2 linked regions of the Candidatus Vesicomyosocius sp. SY067_SCS001 genome follow. The protein of the gene in region 1 binds, or shares a complex with, the protein of each later gene. Links are inferred from orthologs where the notes say so. Each region holds a gene or a part of one and is shown on either strand. Other genes may lie near its edges.

Region 1 (18,128 bases):
ATTATCACAAGTACACCTAAATATTTATCACCAACTGATACTTTTAATATTTTAGCGGTTGTTTGATTCATATAAGCATTATTCATCTGTCCTATTTTAGTTTTTTGTAATGTTCCACTGTGTCTTAATACAGCGTCAATACTATAAGGTGAGTTTTGCCAAATTACACTAATACCATTATGATGACTGGCGAGATTGCCATTTATATCATGAGTTTGAATTGCATGTGATTGATAAGATATTTCAGCCAAAACTTGAGTGGAATCTTCATAATTAAATCCTGGTAATTCTAATAAATCAGCTATGACTTTTAAAACTTTCCAAGCAGGTTTAACCTCATTTGGTGCTTTAACTGCAGCTGTATAGGATTGAATATCATTGTTAATATTTAAATGCGTTCCTGAGGTTTCATAAATACTGGCGATCGGCAAAATAACATCTGAATAACCAACAACAATATCGTCTTTAAAACTATTTAAAGAAATAACAAAAGTATTATCTTTTTCAAAAGCTTTAATAGCCGCTCCTAAATTATGAAAATTATACTGTGGATAAATGTCTAACAAAATAAAGCCTCGCATATCAGACGCAAGCATCGTATTAACATTCATACCAGAGTTTTGGGGTACACATCCAACTAAATCAGCTGCTATAGTATTTGCCGTTATACTCAAATTTAGTGTTCTACTATTGGTACTTTGAGAAATTTTAGTAACTAAATTAGCAATAGTAGAAGCATCTACATTATTAATAATATGTTCACCTAAAATAATAACTGAACTATCAGAATTTAACATTTTATAAGCTATATTATTAGCCACTTCATCAACATCAATAGCTATCAAGTAGTCAGGTAATTCTTGAATATTGTTAATCATGATTAACTTAAGAACACCTGCTAATGTAAATGCTATTTTATTTGGTGCAATAATATTTTCGGTATGAAGCGAATAATTAAAATCAAATACCATTACATTTAACACATCGATATCTGCACCTTTTTTTGTAGCTTTACGCAACCAATGATTAATCATTGGTTGTTCTAATCGAATGTTAGCCCCTATAATTAAGGCATAATCTATCTCTTCTAGTTCGTCTAGTTTGATATTAGAATCAAGTATAATGGTATTATCTAAGTTCTTAACATTTAAACGATAGTCAATATTGTCGCAACCAACTTCTGTTAGAATCTTTTTAAATAAATAAAACTCTTCCATAGTCGCTGTATTTGATACTAATCCGCCTAATTGATCGGCTCTTTGATGCTTTAAAATATGACTATTAAGTCCTTTTACAGCATAATCCAATGCCACTTCCCAGCTTACTTGATTCCACCCTCCTTGTACTTTAATTTGAGGTTGTAACAATCTATTTTCATGCGTTAGACTTTCATACGAGAAGCGATCACGATCAGAAATCCAAATTTCGTTAACCAAATCATTATCAGCAGATACAACCCGCTTTACCTTACCCTTGTAGGATTGTACCAATAAATTTGAACCCACTAAATCATGTCTTGCGATACTAGGAATTGAGTTCATTTGCCATGATCTTAATTCATATTTAAATGGCTTAGAAGTAAGTGCTCCTACTGGACATATATCAATCATATTACCTGATAATTCAGACTGAATACCTTGCTCTAAAAATGGTTCAATCTTTAAATTTTCGCCTCTCCCAGTTCCACCCATTTCCATTATACCAGCAATTTCAACACCAAAACGTACACAACGTGTACAATGAATACAACGTGTCATATCTGTTTGAATCAACACACCAATATCACTATCTGTCACAATACGTTTACCTTCTGAAAAAGAAGAAATATCTGAGCCATATTCAACGGCCACATCTTGTAATTCACACTCACCACCTTGATCACAAACTGGACAGTCAAGCGGATGATTAATGAGTAAAAATTCCATCACTGATTTTTGACTATTCTTAGTTTTTACATTCCGTGTCTGGACTTTCATACCTTGTACAACTGGGGTTGAGCAAGCTGGTTGCGACTTAAGAGCACCCTCAATATCCACCAAACATATCCGACAAGAAGAAACTACTGAGAGTTTTTTATGATAACAAAATCTTGGCACGCTAATATTTTCTCTATCAGTGACAACGATTAGCATTTCACCTGCTTTAGCACTCACAATATTACCATTAATGTCAATTTCAATATCAGTCATCGACTACCCCTTACCATTGACTTTCCATGTTTAATATAATACTCAAATTCCTCACGAAAATTACGTAAAAAACTCTCAACAGGCATTGCTGCAGCGTCACCTAATGCACAAATAGTATTTCCCATAATTTTATTTTGTATGCTCAATAATAAGTCAATATCTCCCTTCCTACCATTACCATCAAGAATACGCTTTAATACTCTATACAACCAACCCGTTCCTTCACGACAAGGAGTGCATTGCCCGCAAGATTCATCATAATAGAAATGCGCCAACCTTGTTAATACTTTTACCATACAAGTTGATTCATTCATAATAATCACTGAACCTGCACCAAGCATTGAACCTGCTTTTTCAATACCATCATAATCCATAGTCATATTCATTACAATTTCTGCAGTTAATACCGGGGTTGATGAACCTCCTGGAATCACGGCTTTTAACTTAGTGTCGTCACGCATACCACCTGCCATCTCAAGTAAATCTTTAAAAGATATACCCATAGGCACTTCAAAATTTGCTGGATTTACAACATGTCCTGAGACTGAAAATAATTTACAACCTCCAGAGTTTTTAACACCAATATCTGCAAACCATTGACCGCCACATCTTAAAATCTCAGGTACGCTTGCAAAACTTTCAGTATTATTAATCGTAGTGGGTTTACCAAATAATCCTACATTAGCAGGAAATGGTGGCTTAAATCTAGGCTGACCTTTTTTGCCTTCAATGGATTCTAATAAAGCAGTTTCTTCACCGCAAATATAAGCACCTGCACCTAGGTGTGTATATAAATCAAAATTAATAGAACTGTTATTAATATTTTGACCTAACAATCCTGCCTTATAAGCCTCTTTTAACGCACCTTCAAAACGTTTGAAAGGCTCCATAAATTCCCCACGAATATAGTTATAACCAACACTGGCGTTCATAACAAAACCACCAATTGCCATACCTTCAATCACTGCATGAGGATTAAATCTTAAAATATCTCTATCTTTACAAGTACCTGGTTCTCCTTCATCTGAATTACAAACTACGTATTTTTGTCCATCAGAATGACGTGGCATAAAACTCCATTTAAGTCCAGTAGGAAATCCAGCACCACCCCGACCACGTAAACCTGACAACTTTAATTCGTCAACGATTTGATCAGGTGTCAATTCACCTTTGAGGATTTTACGCCATACTAAATAACCACCACTGGCTTCATAAACTTTAAATGACCAACATTGATCTTTTGTCAGATTTTTAAAGCAAACTTCGTTCATTTGAGATTATCCACAATCTTATCAATCTTATCAATAGTAAGATTTTCAAAATACTTTTCATTAATCTGAAACATTGGAGCACCCACACAAGACCCTAAACACTCAACTTTTTTAACACTTATTAAACCATCTAAGGTTACTTCACCTGTTTTAACACCTAGTTTATTTTCTAGATGCTTAATTAAATCATCAGCGCCATTTAACATACATGAAATATTATGACAAAAACGAATTACATGCTTGCCAACTTTTTTATAATTGTAATTTTCATAAAAAGTAGCTACTTCTTGAACAGCCATACCTGGCATATCTAAATAATCAGCCACTTCTTGGATAATACTAGCACTTAATATATTTTCATTTTCTGCTTGAACAATTTTTAAAGCTTGCATAACGGCAGAACTTTGTCTATCTTTTGGATATTTTGCAATCCAGACATCAATTTGATTTTTTGCTCTAATTGAAATCATCTATCTATTTCACCAAATACAACATCTTGTGTACCAATAATAGTCACAACATCTGACAACATATGTCCTCTTGTCATTTCATTCATAGAAGCCAAATGAGAAAAACCAGGCGCTCTAATTTTAACTCTATAAGGCTTATTAGCTCCATCAGAAATGAGATACACCCCAAATTCACCCTTTGGGTGCTCAACAGCACGATAAACCTCACCCTCTGGCAAACAATAGCCTTCAGTAAATAATTTAAAGTGATGAATTAAAGATTCCATGTCATTTTTCATATTAGTACGTTTGGGTTGTGATACCTTGTGATCATCACTCATAACTGCACCTGGATTTTCTCGTAACCACTTAACACATTGTTTAATAATGTGGTTTGATTGACGCATTTCTTCCATACGTACTAAGTAACGATCATAACTATCACCTGTCATACCTATTGGTATATCAAACTTTAATTGATCATAAATTGCATAAGGTTGATTTTTTCTCAAATCCCACTCCACACCAGAGCCTCTAAGCATAGGTCCTGTAAATCCTAACTGTTTAGCGCGATTTGCAGAAACAACGCCAATATTCACCAAACGCTGTTTCCAAATACGATTATCCGTTAATAAATCATCATATTGCTTGATACTTTTAGGAAACTCTTTAACAAAATCAGCAATAAAATCTAATAATGAGCCTTGACGATTTTCGTTCATAGTTTCTAACTCTTTACTTGTTCGGAAATCTGAAGCTAAATACTGAGGCATTTTATCTGGCAAATCTCGATAAACACCACCTGGACGATAATAAGTTGCATGCATGCGTGAACCTGATACCGCCTCATAACAATCAATCAATTTTTCACGTTCACGAAATGCGTATAAAAAAATACTCATAGCTCCAACATCAAGCCCATGCGTACCTAACCACATTAAATGATTAAGAATTCTAGTAATTTCGTCAAACATTACTCGAATGTACTGAGCACGTTCAGGTACCTTTAAATTCAACATAGCTTCAATTGCCATTACATAAGCATGTTCATTACACATCATCGAAACATAATCAAGCCTATCCATATAACCAATTGATTGATTATATGGCTTGGATTCTACCAATTTTTCTGTACCACGGTGTAACAAGCCAATATGCGGATCAGCCCGTTCAATAACCTCACCATCAATTTCTAAAATAAGGCGGAGTACACCATGAGCTGCAGGATGTTGAGGACCAAAATTAAGAGTATAGTTACGAATTTCAGCCATTTTATTTCCTAATTACTCTTGGTACATTAATATTTGGTTCAATGCTTACTTTTTCATAAATCACCCGACCCAAATCCTCATCATAACGCATTTCAACTTCACCAATCATGGGAAAATCTTTACGTAATGGATGACCTGTAAAGCCATAATCAGTCAAAATTCGACGTAAATCTGTATGATTTTCAAACAAGATACCCATTAAATCAAAGGCTTCTCGTTCATACCAATCAGCAGATGCCCAGATATCAGTGACTGACTTGATAATAGGCTCTACTTCATCGACAAATGATTTTACTCTAATACGTTTGTTTTTACTGACAGATAACAGATGATATACCACAGCAAAACGTTTTTCATGTATATCTTTTACACCTTGATGATTACGTCCTCTAGAAAAACCAGAAGCACTGGCATTGCCATTCCAATCTGATTGTCCATAAGTTAAATAATCAACACCACATAAATCTATTAACGTATCAAAAGAAAAAAAATCTCTTAATTTCAAACAGGTTTTAATAATATTCTGAGAACTAACTGTTAAAGTTAACTCATCAAAAGCTTCAACTAAATGGGTCTTTCCAAAAACCTCAATTAATGATGTCTTTAAATTTTGCATTATGTTATTGCAATAGTGTTAGTGCGTCGAATTTTATCTTGTAATTGCATAATACCGTATAACAATGCTTCTGCCGTTGGAGGACAACCTGGAACATAAATATCAACTGGAACAATACGATCGCAACCTCTAATAACTGCATAAGAGTAATGATAATAACCACCACCATTTGCACATGAACCCATAGAAATAACCCACTTTGGCTCAGGCATTTGGTCATAAACTTTACGTAAAGCTGGAGCCATTTTATTAGTAAGTGTACCCGCTACAATCATTAAATCTGATTGACGTGGCGTAGGCCTAAAAACAATACCAAAACGATCTAAATCATAACGAGAAGACCCTGCTTCCATCATCTCTACCGCACAACAAGCTAAGCCAAAAGTCATTGGCCAAAGCGAACCTGTTCGTGCCCAGTTAATGACTTTGTCAAGCGACATGGTTATAAAACCTTGTTTTATTAAACCCTCAATTGCCATTAGTTATTCCCATTCAAGTGCGCCGTTTTTCCATTCAAAAACAAAACCCACTATCAATAAAAATAAGAAAATACTCATTACAACAAAACCAAACCAACCAAGTTGGGACTGAACTACCGCCCATGGAAAAACAAAGGCAACTTCTAAATCAAACAAAATAAATAGAATAGCTACTAAATAATAACGTACATTAAAATACGTACGCGAATCATTAAAGGCAGGAAAACCACATTCAAATTGAGTATTTTTTTCTTCATTTGGTTTACTCGGACCTAGTAAATAGCCAATTAACATTGGCCCAATACCAAAAAAAAGTCCTAAAAATATAAATACAACAATAGGTAAATAGTTTTCTAACACCTAATTTCTCCCAACTAAAAAATAGACTTCTAAGTATTATATCTAATTAAATTGACAAATCTACCTATAACCAACAAATACATTTTTAGAGGTTGAATTATACATTAACTTCAGTGCCACCTACGGTCAACTGGTCTATTTTTAGACTAGGTTGACCCACTCCAACAGGAACATTTTGGCCATCTTTGCCACATATACCAACACCATTATCAAGTTTTAAATCATTCGCCACCATAGATATTTTTTTTAATACCTTATCGCCAGAACCTGTCAATGTTACGCCTTTAACAGGGTGCATAATTTTTCCATTTTTAATCAAATAAGCCTCATTAGCACTAAAAACAAATTTACCTGAAGTAATATCAACTTGACCACCATCAAAATTAATAGCATAAATACCATAATCAACAGAAGCAATCATATCATCTAAAGAATCTTGTCCATTTAACATATAAGTATTAGTCATTCTTGGCATAGGAATATGAGCATAAGACTCACGTCTACCATTACCAGTTGATACAGTATCCATTAATTTAGCATTAATTTTGTCAAATAGATAACCTTTTAAAATACCATTTTCAATTAATAAAGTATTTTGTGTTGGTGTACCTTCATCATCAATTGTCAAGCTACCACGTCTATTTACCAAAGTACCATTATCAACAATAGTACATTTGTCACTAGCTACTTGCTCACCAATTCTATTAGTAAATACTGATGATTTTTTACGATTAAAATCACCTTCCAAGCCATGGCCAATAGCCTCATGCAACAATACCCCTGGCCAGCCAGAACCTAGTATCACGGGCATGTTTCCAGCAGGTGCGTTCTTTGACTCCAACGCTAATAATGCCTGTCTAATAGCTTCATTAACATAAATTTCATCCAAAGCATGATTAACAAAGTATTGATAATCATACCGACCACCACCACCGCTTGAGGCAGATTCAATTCTGCCATTACACTCAACAATAACATTTACACTAACACGTACCATTGGGCGATAATCTTTAGCAAATACACCATCAGTTGAAGTAATTAATATCTCACTAAACCCGCCAGAAATAGAAGCACTAACTTGTATAACCTTAGACTCCTTTCTAGCAATCTTATCAATTCTATTTAGAAAATCAACCTTTTCTTGTGAGCTAAAACTATTAAGCGGGTTTAAACCACTATATTTAGCAACTTGTGGAATAGATTGAAAATCCTGAATTTTTCCTACAGTAGTCTGATACATTGATACACCCTTGGCAAAATTAATGGCTTTTTCAATCGATCTTAGGTTTAAATCATTTGAATAAGCAAAACCAGTTTGATCAAAACTTACAGCTCTAGCACCTACGCCATGGCTAATATGATAGGTGCCAGACTTAACAATACTTTCTTCCAAAAACCAAGATTCAACCGCTGAATGTTGAAAATATAAATCTGCATAATCAATACCTTTAGCTGCTAAAGAGGATAGTAAAGTGGTTATTATTTCTTGATTTAAATGATGATCATCTAATAGTTGTTCAATCATAATACAGTTGATATCTTCTCAATAACAGGCTTATTCCATGGACCCGTTATTTTATATTTAAATTCAACAACTTTATCAACAATATTATTAATCAGTTCTCCTTTAAATAACATCCTATCTGTTAACCAAACTCCCAAACCTGCTAAACCACCGCCAGCTAAATAAGTAGCAATCGGCACAGCATCACCAATAGCAGGCAATACCTTTGCTTCTAAATGATAGGTTTGTTCAACAAATTTACTTGAACCTGTTAAAGTAATTATACTTGAGCTTGAGTTGAGTTCAAAATGAACAATAGTCGCCATAGAATTGTTAATATAAATTTGTGCATCAATTGTATCATAGGCAAACCCTTTACTAATCAAATCAGTGATATTTAGTTCCAAACGCTTAGCAATAGATTTAATATTGAGCAATGATAAAACTAATCCAATATTAAGGTCTTCATTAGTAAATACACCCTCTTTAACTTTAACTTTAATCAAACCACTGATATCTTCAGAACTCATGTTCCACGGAGCACAATTACAGAATAGACGTACATCAAACTCAAATTGACCACCACGAACCTTCCCTTTAATATTTAGTTTATCAAGAAATTCGCTCAATTTATTACCTTTTACTTTAGCAAAAAGCTTAGTTCTACCATTAATCCAAACACCATTAAAACTCAGATTTTGAGTACCAAAACCAACACCTGAAAACTCTAAATTAATAATTTTTAGCATTTTATCTTGTGATTTAAACGTAGCATGAAAATTAGGTATCTTTCTTTCACCTACTTGAATGTCTTGTATACTTAAATGCATACTAGGGATATCTTTTACCCTAATATCCCAATTACCTTTTATTTTATCTAGTCCTGTTATTTGAAGATTTGTTAATTTTACCTCAGGTAAAACACCATTATTTAGTATAATATTTGCATCAATTTTTAAAGCATCAGACTTAATATTTACCTGCCATGATTGATTTAAATATTTAGCTAAGTAAAACTCAAAATTATCACTACTATTGGTAAGTACTATGGCAAATAATGCATCTAAACCGCTATCTTGATTATTAGAATTCATATGAATATTAAACGACTTACCTCGAATATTACCCATACCATATGAAATAATTTGATTATTATGTAATACCAAATGTGCATTATAGTTCTTAACAACAATTGAACCTCCCAATATAGTCAAACGATTGTCTTTGATATTCAAATCAATATCTAATGCCGGATCTGTTTTATTTAGTGGTATTGTTAACTCCACATCAGCAAATACCTTACCAGATAAACTAAAATGTTTTAGTACATTATTCACATTACTATCTAGTGGTGCCTCTTTTAAAAAGCGAATCAACACTTCGCTATAGGTGTTAATTTTACCAACTACACTAACTTCTAATTCATCTTTACTCATATACAGCATTTGAATTTTAATACCTTGCAAAAACATTTCATTTAACGTAGCGTGATTAACTGTAACTGTAATTTGCTTATCATCAATATAAATATCTGCATCTAACTGTTTAAGATTATGCCAATCGGCATTAAACAATAACTCGGTATTAGTTAGGTGTGCATCAAGTTTTATCTTTGCTGGCAATTCCTTTGAAAGATTCTTCTTAATATTAATATTAATATTATCTATCGTACCTGATCGAAAAGCTTGTTCGATCCATTGATAAGTTGCACTACCTATTAATACTAAGGGTAAATAATCACTAATTTTAACTACATTCATACGTTTGATAAGGCCAGTAATCTGGATAAAATCATCATTTTTATGGTTATATAACTTAAGTCTTAATACAAGTTTAAAGTCATCATTACTCACAGTAATTAGCCATGTTAAACAACCATCACAACTTACTTGAACATTAGATAAGAAAATTGTAACATTAAAATATTGAGTTACAAGACCCTGTTTAGGAATTGTTAATAAGAGCTGTACTCCATCTCTTTCAAGAGTCAAAGGTGCCATTTTAATTGCATGCTTAATAATTATTTTATTGATATGTAAAGATTCAAAGAAATATAGCTTTTCTAACATGTCAAGTGAAGCTATATTGTTAATATTATTTATATTAGCACCATTAGGATTAGAATAAAGCATTAAAGTATCAATATAAATTTTGCTAGGATGATAAATATTATCAAACAAATTTAATAAATTCACATGCCAAGATAATTTCTTAATAATAGCTATTTTCTGCTGATTTTTATTTGATAAGATAGCAATATCATGTACTTTTAAAGCGATTCCTATATTTTCAAAATAAAATGTAATTTTAGATAGTCGAACATCAAGACCAGTTAAACTTGATAATTGGTTTTCAATCGGCGCTTTTAATAATATTGGAAATGTCACAAAAAATAACACTACTAGTACAATAATGAGCGAAAAAATAACACTAACCCAAGTGCTTATTTTTAATACTTTAATACCGCCATAAAGTGTTCTTTTAATCATTATTAAACTTATCAATGTATTCTCAATATAACACCGACCTTGGGAAATTATAACTTATTTTTACAAATAAGTTATTTATTGATATTGATACAAAACCATATTAAAAATATAAGAAAAACCATATACTTAAAAGTTTAACGTCAATTATAATAATGTATATGTCTTATTATTTACGTTAATACGTTTTCTAATTATTCAATTAAACAATTAAACATATATATAAAATATATTTAAAAAATGATTTGACGTTACCAAAAAGTACTTGTATAGATTTATTCACATAATTGGCTAAAAGTAGTCATCTGAATATACGATAAAATAAATACCATTAATTACATTCGAAATGCTATAGCAATGTAAAAATACCTATCTCTTTATTTTTTTTTACCTTGTCAAAATCAAACACTTGCCCATTCATAGTAATATAAACACCATATTCTTTGATTTGTACTGCACTTAAAGCTACACCTAAATTAAACAGTGCATCAGAATAATTAATAGAATAAGGGATCATGGATCCAAATAAAACAATAGTTTTATTATTAACCTCTTTGGCTAATAATTTTGCAGTTCTAACCATAGAATCAGTACCATGAGTAATTAAAATATGTCTTGTGTCACTTTCCTGACACTTTTTCACAATTAACGCTCGATCAATATCGCTCATATCTAAACTATCTTTTAAAAACAACACCTCAGATAAAGTATCGACCATCGACCTAGACCGATTAAGCATATCAATAAGATAAGTTTGTTGAAACACTAACTTACCAATCAATTCATCATAAACTTTATCAATTGTACCGCCAGTAATTAATAATTTGATTCTCATGATAAAATCATACTTTGTTTAAACTTAAATATAATAAGGTAAATTTATATTCTTCAAAAGAAAAAAGACAATCTATCTAATATGTTTATTTATAGAAATAAAAAATTATTCTTAAAAACTCTACATTTACAATATAATTTAGGTGTTTCTATAAAAACTAAAACATTAAATTTTAACCATATTCCTTTTCTAAAATCAGTTATAAAGTACTTCATTTAACAATAAAAATGATTATATTCAAGTTCTTTTTCCAAAAATATCTGCACCAATACGTACAGAAGTAGCACCATTCTCAATAGCTAATTCTAAATCATGACTCATACCCATCGATAAAACATCTAAATTAGAATATTTCTTAATAATATTTTCCATTCTAGAAAAACTTTGTGCTGAGCTAAAAGGACTTGGAACACACATAAAACCTCTTAAAGTGAGATTTTTTAGACTTTCAAAATGAGTAATTAGTTCATCAATTTGTCTAACTAATACACCTGATTTAGTAGGTTCATTATCAATGTTAATTTGTAAAAGTACCTTTAATTTAGGTAAGTTTTTTGGGCGTTGATCGTTAAGTCTTTGTGCAATTTTTAATCGGCCTATACTATCTACCCAGTCAAAATTTTTGGCAATTTTTAAGGTTTTATTTGACTGAATAGGCCCAATAAAATGCCAAATTAAGTTTTGGCCTTTTAGATGATTAATTTTTATAAGTGCTTCTTGAAGATAGTTTTCAGCGAAATGCTGTTGTCCTACATCAATTGCTTGTTGTAACTCATATACTGATCTAGTTTTACTCACCGCAACTAAAGTAACAGACTGAGTATGATTAACCTGATTAATTCTTAACTGGACTTTTATTAAATTATCTTTAATCAAAATACTTGATAGGCATCAAAAACTGGACCATCAACACAAATACGCTGCATAGAAATACCTTGTTCAGTTTTAACTTCAACTACACATCCTGCACAACCACCAACAGCACAGGCCATATTTTCCTCTAATGAAACCTGACAAGGCAAGTCATGCTCTTTAATCAAATTAGCCACTGTCACTAGCATAGAATGTGGACCACAAGCATACACCTCAACTTGCATTCTTTCATCAACTGTTAGACTGTCTAAATATACTTTTGCTAAATCAGTTACAAAACCCTTAAATACGCCATCAAAACCTTGAAAACTGGTTAATCGACACTCAATACCCCAATCCTCTAACTCTGTCATAGTGTGCGTTGCACCCTGATAATCTTTCCCATTATCAGCTAACTTAGCAGAAAATGGGAATGGCACTTCAGAGCCTAAAATTGCAAAAGGTTTATAATCACTATTTTTTATTTGTTGTGCAAAAGCGATCATAGGCGGCATACCCACACCCCCCCCAATTAGTAGTGGTAATTTTTTATTGGTTAACTCAAAACTATTACCAATAGGACCAACAATTGATAGCATATCACCTACTTTTTGCTTAGCTAATTGACGAGTGCCTTTACCAACTACCTTGTAAAGCAAGTCAAAGGTACCCTTTTCAGAATCAACCGACATGATTGAAATAGGCCGTCTCATTGCTAAATAATCAGAAACTCTAAGATGTACAAATTGCCCTGGTTTGCTCTGTTGAGCGATAATACTTGATGCTAAAGTTAAAATATATTGTTCATTTTCAAACCTAGAATGTAACAAAATTTGACAATCACAAACCTTAATTTTATGAATGTTAGCCTTACTCATTACAGGTAATCAAGGTACCAGATTCATTACAGGTAATCAAGGTACCAACACCATTATCTGTAAAGATTTCTAGCAATACAGCATGTGCAACTCGTCCATCAATAATATGCGTAGATTTTACCCCATTTCTAACAGATGATAAAGCACAATCAATTTTTGGCAACATACCACCATAAATTGTTCCATCTTCAATAAGACTATCAATAATATTGATGTCAAGACCAGTTAATAATTCACCATTTGCACCTAATAAACCAGATGTGTTGGTTAATAATATTAACTTTTCAGCATTTAGCGCTTGAGCAATTGAACCTGCAACTAAATCTGCGTTAATATTATAAGAAAAACCATCATTGCCCACACCAATAGGTGCAATAACTGGAATAAAATCTCCTTTTAATAGTAAATTAATAACTGAAATATCAATTTTATCTACCTCTCCAACATGACCAAGATCAATAATTTCAGACGTTAGTTCAGGTTTAACATCACTTTTTAATTTCTTAGCAGAAATTAAGCTACCATCTTTACCAGTTAAGCCAATGGAATGACCACCATGCTGATGAATAAGATTGACAATTTCTTTATTAACCAAACCGCCTAACACCATTTCAACTACATCCATAGTTTCTGAATCAGTAACACGCATGCCATCAACAAATTGACTTTGTTTACCAATCTTCTCTAATGTCTTACCAATTTGTGGGCCGCCACCATGCACCACGATTGGATTCATTCCAACAGATTTCATCAGCACAATATCACGAGCAAAACTAGATTTTAATGCTTCATCAACCATAGCATTACCACCATATTTAATGACAATAGTTTTACCTTGGAATTTTTGAAAATAAGATAAGCTTTCCGTTAAAACGCTTGCAATATTGTGTATATTATTAGACATATTATGCAACATAAAAATTTATTAAAATAATATTTTACTTAATGTTTATAGCAAAAATCTGATTTTTTTGACAAACAAAACCCCAAATATTTACAAAAATGAACACTAATTTTGATATACCTTAATCTATTAGCATTATTAAATCACAGTGAATAATAACATTGAGATTACTGCACCTAAAATCATTGAATTAAATAGTATGCCAAATAAAAGATGTAAAACACCGGAAGACACTAGATTTTATATTCAAAATATAATCAATATTCGATAACTATTACAGAATTCATATTAATTATATATTTATTCTTTCACTCTTTGCCATATTAATTGAATCAAAATTCTTATAAAGTTTAAATTTGATAGGTAAACTTTGAGATTTAAGCACTATATTCAACCATATAAGAAAATACTATATTTTTATTAATACAAATAAAAATAAACAAAAAACTAGTTTTACTAAATAGTTCTAATTATAATCTCATCACCAATACTTTTTTAACTAATATTCTTTCTACAAAATACATATTTATAATCAAACTTATTTTCTCAATGAGAAGTGTTATTTCTTTATTTAAAACCTTCTAAAATTCAAAATTTATCTAATAATAAACCAAACAGTAGCAGACACCATAAAATTTATTACTTTAGACTTGATTATCTAAAGAAAAATCAAACGATTAGAGAAAAATATCATAATAGGTTCATTAACAAAAATTATATATATAAAACATAAATATGAGAGTTAGACATTATAAACTGGATGTTTATCCTAAATTATCATAAAAATCATAAAGTAATATCCAACATGTATATTAATTTAATGACAATACTATTGTATTAACCTGTATCATAGAATATATATCCAATATATATTTTGGATAAACTTAAGCATTTACTAGATAAAATCAAATGAATAATAATTAAAATCAAATGAATAATAATGCCAAAAAACACATCATAAAAAAATAGCTTGTAAATCATTCAAGAAATCAAAACCTTTTTTACTAGGTTTCGCCAGCTTGCCATCTAATTCAAACAAGCCAAGTGCTTTGGCCTTATTTAATTGATACTCAATTACTTGTATTGGTTGCCTTGTTCTTAGCTCAAACAATTTCAAATCAAATCCATGTTTTAACCTCAGTGCATTAAGCATAAAATCAAAACTTAAATTTTTAATCTGATTAACTTGTTTTTGTCTGTTTTCTAGATAGTCATTTGGCAAACGTGCCTTTATCGTTCTAAACGGTAAAAACTCCTTTAGTAAAGTAATTTTACCATGAGCACCAGCACCTATACCAATATAATCACCAAATTGCCAATAATTTAAATTATGCTTTGAAGGTGTTTTTCCAAAAGCAGACACCTCGTAGCGAGTATAACCATTTCTTTCTAATAAACTTACACCTATATTACCCATCTGCCAAATAACCTCATCACTTGGCAAAATCGGTGTATATTTAGCAAAATAAGTATTAGGCTCAATAGTTAATTGATAAAAAGAAATATGGTCAGGTTTTAAATTAATAGCTTGATGAACATCAGACAAACATTCATCTAATGTTTGTCTCTCTAATCCATACATAATATCAATATTAAAACATTTAAAATCAACCTGATTAGCTTGTTCACAGGCATAAATCGCTTCATCAGCATTATGAATACGACCCAATGATTTCAGATGTTTATCATTAAAAGACTGCACACCAATTGAAAGCCTATTAATACCAATATGCTTAAATAATTTAAACTTTTCAGTCTCAAAAATACCAGGATTAGTTTCTAACGTAATTTCAATATTATTTGCAAATTTCAACCTCTTTTTTAAACCAGTAAATAACTTAAAAAGTTCTTGCTCACTCATTAAACTAGGTGTACCGCCACCTAAAAAAATAGATTGAATAGTACGACCTTGAATATAATCTAAGTCCTCATTAAGATCTTCTAATAATGACTCAATATAGCCACTTCGTTGATCACAATCATGAGAATTAAAATCACAATAAGGACATTTTTTAACACACCATGGATAATGAATATATAACGATAATGGCGGTAATTCTAATATACAACCCACTATTTTTTTTTGAGTACTTTAAGCAACGTCGATAAAGCCTTTCCTCGGTGAGAAATTTTATTTTTTGTTACAGATGAAAGCTCGGCAGAAGTGCAATTATGGATTGGTATATAAAAAATTGGGTCATAACCAAAACCATTATTACCTCTTTTTTCACGTAATATCTCGCCTTCCCATTTTTGTTGAATTATAATAGGCGTTGGATCACTAGCATGTTCAACAAAAACAATCGCACACCAAAATCGTCCAGTTCTCTCACCATCTGCTATGTCCTTCATATCAATTAATACTTTTTGAATATTTGCCTCATCATCCCTATGACAATTCGCATAACGTGCAGAATAAATACCAGGATTACCACCTAATGCATCAATTACAATACCTGAATCATCAGCCAATGCTGGTAACCCAGACTGTTCACTAGAATTTCGTGCTTTAATCAGTGCATTTTCAACAAAGGTTAGTCCTATTTCTGGAACCTCTTTAATCTGCCTATCCTTCATTGATATAACATTATAAATACCTCTTAACATAGTGTTAAACTCTTTGATTTTGCCTTGGTTATTGCTAGCAAGAATAATCTCTTTCATAGTGTATAATTTAGCCTAATATTTAGATTCCATGGAACTCATTATGACTCAAGACGAAATGAAATTCACTGTGGCACAAACAGCGCTCAAGTACGTAATAAAAAATACCATTATAGGCGTAGGAACCGGCTCTACTACTAATTTTTTTATTGATGCCCTATCCACTATAAAAAACAACATTAAGGGAACTGTTGCAAGTTCTAAAGCAACTGCACAACGTTTAGAAAATCATGGTATTAAAGTATTTGACCTTAATAAGGTAGAAACTATTTCAACTTACATTGATGGTGCTGATGAATCAGACAACGATTTAAACCTTATCAAAGGTGGTGGTGGTGCACTAACACGAGAAAAAATTATTGCAGCAGTAGCTCATCAATTTATTTGCATTGCCGATGAATCAAAATTAGTTTCGATTATGGGTAGTTTTCCACTACCTGTTGAGGTTATTCCAATGGCAACTAATTATGTTAAAAATCAGATAAGCCAAGAAATTGGTGGTATGCCTGAAGTTAGAAAAAACTTTATAACTGATAATGGTAATTTTATTCTTGATATTAAGAACTTAAAAATCACTAATCCAAAAGCAATGGAAACAAAATTAAACAGCATTATTGGTGTAGTAACCAATGGGCTCTTTGCTAATCGTGGTGCAAATATTTTATTACTAGGAACGCCAAATGGCGTAAAAGTAATAACCACTTAAATAACTCTATCAATTTTTCTAAACAATCTATGATACCTTTATTAGGTATCATATTAATCTTTCGATCTAGAATAATAATCTTTACTTACTGATAACAAATAACACTCACTTACCTTGTCGTTATAAGATCTATTACATAATTCATGAGGATAGTAAATACCTATGTTAAATTGTTACGTATTAATAACAAAAGTTAATCAAATATGTTTTATCATTTTGATACTTTTTATTTCCCCAAAACATCATAGTTAAGTACTTTATTTCCAATATAAAATCTTATATTAATAACAATACAAGCAAAAATTCTATTAATGCTAATATATAATAAGTACGGAAAAAATTTACATATAAATTATCTTTAAATTTTTCAAAAAATATGATATATTTTTAGGACTAAAACCAGATCTTGATACTATCTTAGTATCTATTAGATCTTCCTCCATTTATAATCAAAAACAAGATTAACACTATCAACATGTAGAACATCAAAACTCTTAGATGAATTCTCACTATAAACAAAAAGTTCATATCCTAATTTTTTTAAATAAACTTGAGTTTCAATAACAGATACTACAAAATTGCTGTCTCAAATAATATATAAAAACTTATTACTCTTATAACAACTTAAAAAGGACGACTAAGACATATCTAATCTAAACGTGGA
Region 2 (2,857 bases), 690 kb from region 1 along the record:
CTAGGAATGTGTGGTGGTATAGTGGGTATGCTTAGTGCTGGGCTTGACCCAAAAGTTAGGAATAATCCAAAAAAAATAGTACTTTTTCATCTAAATTATAACCTTGGTAGAATTTTAAGTTATGTACTAATAGGTGCTATTTTTGGCTTAGTTGGAATGATATTAACTCAAGTCTTACAAATGAGTGTGTTTGATAAGGTTTTGCGAATATTCTCAGGCATGTTGATGGTGATGGTTGGGCTATATATTGGTAACTGGTCATTCAACATTCAAATATTGGAAAAATTTGGCGCTAAATTTTGGGTAAAATTACAGCCATTAACTCAACAGTTCTTACCAATTAAAAATCTTAGAAGTGCATTTTTTATTGGTTTGTTATGGGGAGGGGTTCCTTGTGGGTTAGTTTATGGAGCACTTAGCTTTTCTATTCTATCTGGTTCTATGTTTGAAGGCGGTTTAATTATGTTGTCATTTGGACTAGGGACGTTGCCAAGCTTGTTGTTAATGTCAGGTTTATCTACTCAGCTGGGTTTTTTAATCCAAAAACCTTGGATTCGGCGCTTATCTGGTTTGTTGATTATTATATTGGGAATCATAGCGCTATGGATGCCGATTCAATCTATGGTATTTATGGGTATATATGATATTATTCATTTTTCTAAGCTAATATATTTTTATTATTTGGTATAATTTCATTATGTCATTTTCACTAGAAAATACTGCACAATTTGCTATTGATTTATTAAAAAAGTATGATATTACTGATTATGAAATTTTTTTAAGTTCAAGCTCTGGCGTTTCCACTGCTATTCGATTGGGTAAAATTGAAACTTTAGAACATCATTTAGATAAAATGTTTGATATTAATGTTCATATGGGTAATAAAAAAGGACATGCATCTAGTGTTGATTTAAATAAGAATGGTATTGGTAGAACTATAGAATCTGCTTGTCTAATTGCTAAATATACACAAGAAGATCTATTTAATGGCTTGGCACCAAAAGAGTTAATGGCGTTTAATCCTCCTGATTTAAATATGTATTATCCGTGGGATTTAGATCCGACCCATAGTGTTGATTTAGCTAAACGTTGTGAAACAGCTGCGTTAGAGCAAAAATATATTGATAGTTCAGATGGTGCTGAATTATCAAGCTTTCAAGGCAAGGATTTATATATTAATTCACATGGTATGATGGTGGCGCAACAAGGTACTAAGCATTCATTACATTGTTCTATTATTGCTAAACAAGGTAGAGATATGCAAAAGGCTTATGAATATACAGTAGCATTGGATAATTTTGATCTAGAGTCGCCAGAAGTAGTAGGTAAAAAGGCAGCAAATTTAGCTGTTAATAAGCTTGCTTCAAGGTCTTTAGAATCAAGAAAATGTCCAGTTATCTTTACACCACGTTTATCTGGTGAATTGTTTTCACAATTAATGGGTGCATTAAATGGCACTCGACAATATAAAAAATCAACGTTTTTATTGGATAGTATTGATCAGTTAGTAATGCCTAGTAGTATTAGTTTATTAGAAAAACCACTGGTTAAGAAAACTATTGGCTCTAAAGCATTTGACCAAGATGGCGTGCTAAAAAAACAACAATATTTTGTTAAGAGCGGTCAGGTTCAAAGTTATATTATGGGACAATATTCAGCTAATCAGTTAGGTCTTAAAACTACAGCAAATGCAGGCGGTGTGAATAATGTTATGATTGAACATAAATTTGAAGGTGGTCTTAATGAGGTAATTAAAAATATGCACCAAGGTTTAGTTGTAACTGAACTGATGGGTCAAGGTGTGAATGACACAACTGGTGATTATTCTCGTGGTGCTTTGGGTTTTTGGGTAGATAATGGTAAAATTCAATATCCAGTATCAGGTGTTACAATTGCTGGTAATCTTAAAGAAATGCTATTAGGTATTGAGCACATTGGTTCGGATATTGATTATCGTAATAATATTAAAGTTGGTTCTGTTCTGATACAGCAAATGACTATTGCAGGAGCAGTGTAATGAGTTCTGTAAATAATTTACGATATGATATTGTTATTATTGGTGGTGGCATGGTGGGACAGGCATTTGCCTTATCTATGATTAATAAAGGGTTAAAGATTGTTATTATTGATCCTAACTATTTTAATCCAAAATTACAGGATAAGTATCATACACGTGTTAGTTCAATTACACCTAAATCAGAAACGTTATTAAGAAATATTGGTGTTTGGAGGTTAATTAAGCGTAAATATAAGTTTACCGATATTCATATTTGGGATCAGAATTCTCATGGTAGTTTAGATTTTCATAGTCAAGATGTAGATATTAATCAATTAGGTTATATTATTGAAAATGATGCTATACAATCTGCAATGTATACAATATTAGAGAAAACTAGTGTTGAGTTTATTTGTACAGAACTTACCGCTATCAATAAAATTGATAATGGTTATCAGGTTGATTTGAATAGTAATCATAGAATAACGTGTAGTTTATTAGTTGGTGCAGATGGTGCTAAATCAAATGTTAGAGAATTAGCAGGTATTGAATTTAGTGAAAATAATTACCAACAAAAAGCTATTATTTGTAATATTGAATCCTTAAAAAGTTTTCAGAATACAATTTGGCAACGTTTTTTATCAGATAGTATTATTGCTTTACTTCCTTTAAGTGATAAACAAGCATCCATTGTTTGGTCAGCAGAAAATAATTTAGCTGATGAGCTTATACAACTTTCAGTTAAGCGGTTTGCCGATAGACTTTCTAAAGGTGTTGAATATAAATTTAGTCGATTTAAAGTTGTTAGTGATATTAAATCTTTTAAGCTCATTGAGCGTAGCTCACAAGATTATATAAAAC

Evidence for each region.
Region 2: the proteins of tldD (region 1) and HUW60_RS04410 are in contact, whole or in part, in a solved structure (PDB 5NJ9), measured with the Escherichia coli proteins. The link is inferred for Candidatus Vesicomyosocius sp. SY067_SCS001 from one-to-one orthologs.

What each region holds. Positions count from the first base shown.
Region 1 is NZ_CP054877.1:220,422-238,549, reverse strand. The notes cover bases 5,947-8,946. They hold tldD (metalloprotease TldD), read right to left. Parts: upstream 8,161-8,946; coding sequence 6,733-8,160; downstream 5,947-6,732. Other genes in these bases: HUW60_RS01125 (YhdP family protein), read right to left, coding at 8,157-8,946; HUW60_RS01135 (NADH-quinone oxidoreductase subunit A), read right to left, coding at 6,279-6,635; HUW60_RS01140 (NuoB/complex I 20 kDa subunit family protein), read right to left, coding at 5,947-6,275. Outside these bases: NADH-quinone oxidoreductase subunit NuoG, read right to left, coding at 1-2,189; NADH-quinone oxidoreductase subunit NuoF, read right to left, coding at 2,186-3,460; NADH-quinone oxidoreductase subunit NuoE, read right to left, coding at 3,457-3,930; HUW60_RS01150 (NADH-quinone oxidoreductase subunit D), read right to left, coding at 3,927-5,180; HUW60_RS01145 (NADH-quinone oxidoreductase subunit C), read right to left, coding at 5,182-5,796; more of HUW60_RS01140, read right to left, coding at 5,796-5,946; more of HUW60_RS01125, read right to left, coding at 8,947-10,628; HUW60_RS01120 (asparaginase domain-containing protein), read right to left, coding at 10,975-11,460; HUW60_RS01115 (YggS family pyridoxal phosphate-dependent enzyme), read right to left, coding at 11,698-12,336; HUW60_RS01110 (dihydroorotate dehydrogenase electron transfer subunit), read right to left, coding at 12,333-13,190; argB (acetylglutamate kinase), read right to left, coding at 13,183-14,106; radical SAM family heme chaperone HemW, read right to left, coding at 15,050-16,168; rdgB (RdgB/HAM1 family non-canonical purine NTP pyrophosphatase), read right to left, coding at 16,168-16,758; ribose-5-phosphate isomerase RpiA, read left to right, coding at 16,802-17,464. UniProt on the Escherichia coli protein: Metalloprotease involved in CcdA degradation. Suppresses the inhibitory activity of the carbon storage regulator (CsrA).
Region 2 is NZ_CP054877.1:916,168-919,024, reverse strand. What follows is about bases 13-2,857. They hold HUW60_RS04410 (metallopeptidase TldD-related protein), read left to right. Parts: upstream 13-697; coding sequence 698-2,017; downstream 2,018-2,857. Other genes in these bases: HUW60_RS04405 (FAD-dependent monooxygenase), read left to right, coding at 2,017-2,857; HUW60_RS04415 (sulfite exporter TauE/SafE family protein), read left to right, coding at 13-690. Outside these bases: more of HUW60_RS04415, read left to right, coding at 1-12.